2 regions of the Chitinibacter mangrovi genome follow, and region 2 is predicted to be linked to the other one. Evidence: predicted binding sites of a transcription regulator. Region 2 holds the regulator's gene; the other holds the start of a gene.

Region 1 (2,203 bases), 1.2 Mb from region 2:
AAAACGCCGTCAAAGACGGCGTTTGGGGCTGATAGCTCAGCGCGGTGAAGTCCCGCGCAGGCTTTTCAATAAGCGTAATCGCTTACTTTTTCGACATGGCGTGGCCGCCGAAGGCATTACGCATCAACGACAACATTTTCATTGCGTAGTCGTCATTGCCGCGTGAAGCAAAGCGCGCATACAAGCTCGTTGCCATCACTGGGGCAGGTACGCCCAGCTCAACCGATTCCAGCACCGACCAACGACCTTCACCAGAATCAGGCACGTAGGCGTTCAAATCGGCCAATTCAACGTCATGCGAGAATGATTCTGCCACCAAGTCGAGCAACCATGAGCGCACGACCGAGCTATGGCGCCAGGTTTCGGCGATTTCAGCCACGTCCAGATCGAATTCTTTCTTCGCCTTGAGCATTGCAAAGCCTTCGGCAAACGCTTGCATCATGCCGTATTCAATGCCGTTATGCAGCATTTTGGTGTAGTGGCCAGAGCCAGCAGGGCCGGTGTGCGTCCAGCCGCGAGTCGCATCGGGAGCCAAGATTTTCATAAATGGCGTGGCGATTTCAGCGGCATCTTTATCACCACCAAACATCAAACAATAACCATTCTGCAAGCCCCAAACGCCGCCAGAAACACCAGCATCAACAAATTTGATATTCAGCTCAGCCAATTCAGCCGCATGGCGCTGGCTGTCTTTATACATGGCGTTCGCGCCGTCGATGATCAAGTCGCCAGGCGCGAGCAGGGTTTTCATTTCGGCAAACGCGGCTTCAGAAATATCACCCGATGGCAGCATCAGCCACACCACGCGCGGCGTTGGCAGCGCAGCGATCAATTCAGGCACAGAAGCAAAGGCACGGAAGTTGGCTTCTTCTTTTGCCAAGCCTTCACGCGTCTCAGCGCTGACATCAAAGCCAAACACATTGGCTCCGCCACGCGCGAGACGGCGCGCCATATTGCCGCCCATTTTGCCCAAACCGATCATTGCGATATTCATTGTGTAATCCCTTCTAGGTGTCCAACTGCGGACGGATAGCCCGTAGTGTGCCTGTAGCCAGTAATCATTCGTACCCGTATTTTCTAGCAAGACAGGCCGCACGCCAAGCCAGTTTTGCACTAATTGCCTAATTAATTTACTGAATTCAGCGTTTTTGCCGCAAATAGGCACGAAATCCCTGCAGCTGATCGGCCATGCATCACTTTGGAACTACTCCCTTTCAGCCAAAAGCAGTGACACAAAATTTGACCTGCATTAAAGCCATGCTGGCGCGCAGGCTCTAAGCTGCACTTTCTGCATACAGCTAGAAAATCGGGATATTGCGATGTCCGCTGCCACACTGCCTGAACTGATTTGCCCTGCCGGCAGCCTGCCCGCACTGAAAGCCGCCGTCGATCACGGTGCCGATGCGGTGTATCTGGGGTTTAAAAATGCCACCAATGCGCGCAATTTTGCCGGGCTCAATTTCACCGATACGCAAATCCGCAGCGGCATTGAATACGCCCAGTCGCGTGGCCGAGAGGTACTGGTGGCGATCAATACCTACGCACAGGCAGGCCGCGTCAAAGAATGGCATGCCGCGATTGATGCCGCCGCCGACGCCGGTGCTAATGCGGTCATCCTGGCCGACTTGGGCTTGCTTGACTATGCAATGCGCGTGCATCCGCAGCTCAATCGCCATTTGTCGGTGCAGGGCTCGGCAACCAATTTTGAAGCGGTGAATCTGGCGCAGGATTATTTTGGCATTCGCCGCGCCGTGCTACCACGCGTGCTGATGCTACCGCAGGTGGAATACGTGATTAAAAACACGACGGTTGAGATTGAAGTTTTCGGCTTTGGTAGCTTATGCGTCATGGCCGAAGGGCGCTGTATTTTATCGAGCTATGCAACGGGCGAGTCACCAAATACCCATGGGGTGTGTTCGCCTGCAAGCCATGTGCAATGGCTTCCGCAGGGCAATACTATGGATACACGGCTCAATGGCATATTGATCGATCATTTCGAGGCTGGTGAGCCGACCGGTTATCCAACACTGTGCAAAGGGCGTTTTGAAGTGAACGACGCCACTTATTATGCACTGGAAGAACCGACCAGCCTGAACGCCTTATCGGTGTTGCCAGAGCTATTACGGATTGGCGTGCGTGCGATCAAAGTGGAAGGCCGCCAGCGCAGTCCGGCCTATACCGCTGAAGTCACCAAAACATTGCG
Region 2 (2,203 bases):
CGGCATTCATCTCGATTTCGCGGTTGAGGTAGTCGATATAGACATCGGCCTTGCTCGTGTCTTTTGTAATGATTTTGTTACAGCCACAGTAGTAACATATGGTATTGCAGAAAGGGATGTGAAAATAAAGAGACAGTGGGCTAAGCAAAGCGCCGGGCAGGCGCTGCTGCAAAATCTGTGCGTACTGCTCGCTACTGACCACTTCAGTAAAGCGGTCTGCCGTGGGGTAAGAGGTATAACGCGGGCCCTTGCCATCGTAACGAACAATCAGCTCGCGATCGAATTCAACCCCACCGAGACCCTGTATTAATTCCTTGCCCATTGTGTATTCTGCCTTGATTGTTGCGCTGTTTTTTTATTGCTTCGGGCTATCCCGAGATGCTTTGCCGCGGCCTTACGTGACAGACTGTGCCAAGCGACTTTGTCTTCATGCTGGCTTGACCAAGCAGAGCGCCGCTGAAATGATTGCCACAAAATCACGCCGGAGCGGGTGCAAACTCAAGCTAGCTGGCGCAGCTTAAAAGCTAGTACAATGATTGAGCTTGATCCATATCAAGTTCCTTGCACTGACAGTGGGGTATCTACCTCTTCGGAGAGGTACAATACTTACCCTGCCTGTTTTAACTATCATCTTGTGAGAGTCCCATGATTTCCCCGATCCAAGTTCGCGACATGTCACCACGCCATCTGCGCAATTCATGCACCAACTGCAGCTTGCGTGAACTCTGTCTGCCTTTGGGTCTGTCGCCGGAGGAAATGCAGGAGCTGGATGGCATCATCACACAGGCCCGCCCGGTCAAACGCGGCGAGGCGCTGTATCGTGCAGGTGAGCCATTCCGTTCGCTCTACGCTATCCGCTTGGGCTTTTTCAAAGCCAGCGTGATTTCGGAAGATGGCCGCGAGCAAGTGACCGGCTTCCATATGTCGGGCGAATTGATGGGCATGGATGCGATCAGCACGGATGTGCATACTTGCGACGCGATTGCGCTGGAAGACAGTGAAGTCTGCGAGCTACCATTTAATGATATTGAAGAACTGTCACGCGAAATCCCGCTGCTGCAACGCCACTTCCATAAAGTGATGAGCCGCGAAATCGTTCGCGATCATGGCGTGATGCTATTACTGGGCAATATGAAAGCCGAAGAGCGTCTGGCGGCATTTTTGCTTAATCTGTCGCAACGCTTTGCCATTCGAGGCTATTCGTCCAGCAGCTTTCATTTGCGCATGACTCGCGAAGAAATCGGTAGCTATCTGGGCTTGAAGCTGGAAACGGTGAGCCGCACCTTGTCCAAATTCCAGGATCAGGGCTTTATCAAGGTACAAAACCGCCTGATCGAGCTGGAGAACATCGACAGCTTGAAAAAACTACTCAATACCTGCCACGACGAGTAATTTACCCAAAGGGGTATATTGATGCACACTCATCTAGTAGCCCCTTCCCAGCTTATACCCCTAATCTCAGCGCGGCTTGGCTTTCATCCGCCTGTGCACAGCTACAGCCTGCATCCTCTGAGCAGCCAGCTACAGGGCATCGCCAGCGGTGCGCAGGTTTTGCTAGTGCAGGCGCCTGATGATCAATACGTGCATCGCCTGCAAGCCAGCCATCCCAATCTGCTTGATTTGCTGCTCGTCCCTTCCCCGATCGCCCCGAGCCACGGCTTTATCACGCTGGCCAGCGGCAACAATGCACAACTGACCGAGGCGGCCAGCCTGATCGACCATCTGGCACCCATCCACAATGGCTGGCTCCATATTGGGCCGCTGGGCTCATGCGGATACATCAACCAGCTTTGGCATACACTGCTCACTCCGCAAGGCGCGCCGCCATTTCTGGACTGGAGACTGCTATCAGAGGCAAACACGCAAGCCAAGGCACTGGATCACACCCTCACACAGGCCGATCTGATTGCCCAGCTGGCCTCACTAATGGCTCAGCAACAACTACAGATCCAGACCATGGCCAGCATTTCTCGCCGTTTTCTGGCCGACTATCCTGACGAAGCATTTATCCCCCACCACCCGCAAACCAGCAACTTCTTTGGTGCCTTTTCAGCAAGCAATCAGGCTCCGGCTGAGCAGCTGGCGCGCTTGCTGGCTCAGTATTAAACACATCCACAACACCATAAAAAAACGCCACCCGAAGGTGGCGTTTCAGGCTACTGACAAAGTGGGATATCAGCACTGCCAAGTCACGGCAAAGCCG

What was found. Region 2 encodes FNR, which switches genes on or off when oxygen is low (the NO sensors DNR and NnrR bind a similar motif). Its sites were predicted from a motif close to TTGATNNNNATCAA; they were not measured.
Region 1: a site for FNR is predicted at 1,240-1,253, ahead of ubiU (ubiquinone anaerobic biosynthesis protein UbiU). Genes of this name have one in related genera too.

Annotation. Positions count from the first base shown of each region.
Region 1 is NZ_CP157355.1:2,011,365-2,013,567, reverse strand. Features, by position in the region: gene gnd (phosphogluconate dehydrogenase (NAD(+)-dependent, decarboxylating)) at 83-994, opposite strand; gene ubiU (ubiquinone anaerobic biosynthesis protein UbiU) at 1,320-2,203, shown strand, end outside.
Region 2 is NZ_CP157355.1:3,190,279-3,192,481, reverse strand. Features, by position in the region: gene hemN (oxygen-independent coproporphyrinogen III oxidase) at 1-322, opposite strand, end outside; gene fnr (fumarate/nitrate reduction transcriptional regulator Fnr) at 646-1,392, shown strand; gene ABHF33_RS15055 (hypothetical protein) at 1,414-2,106, shown strand.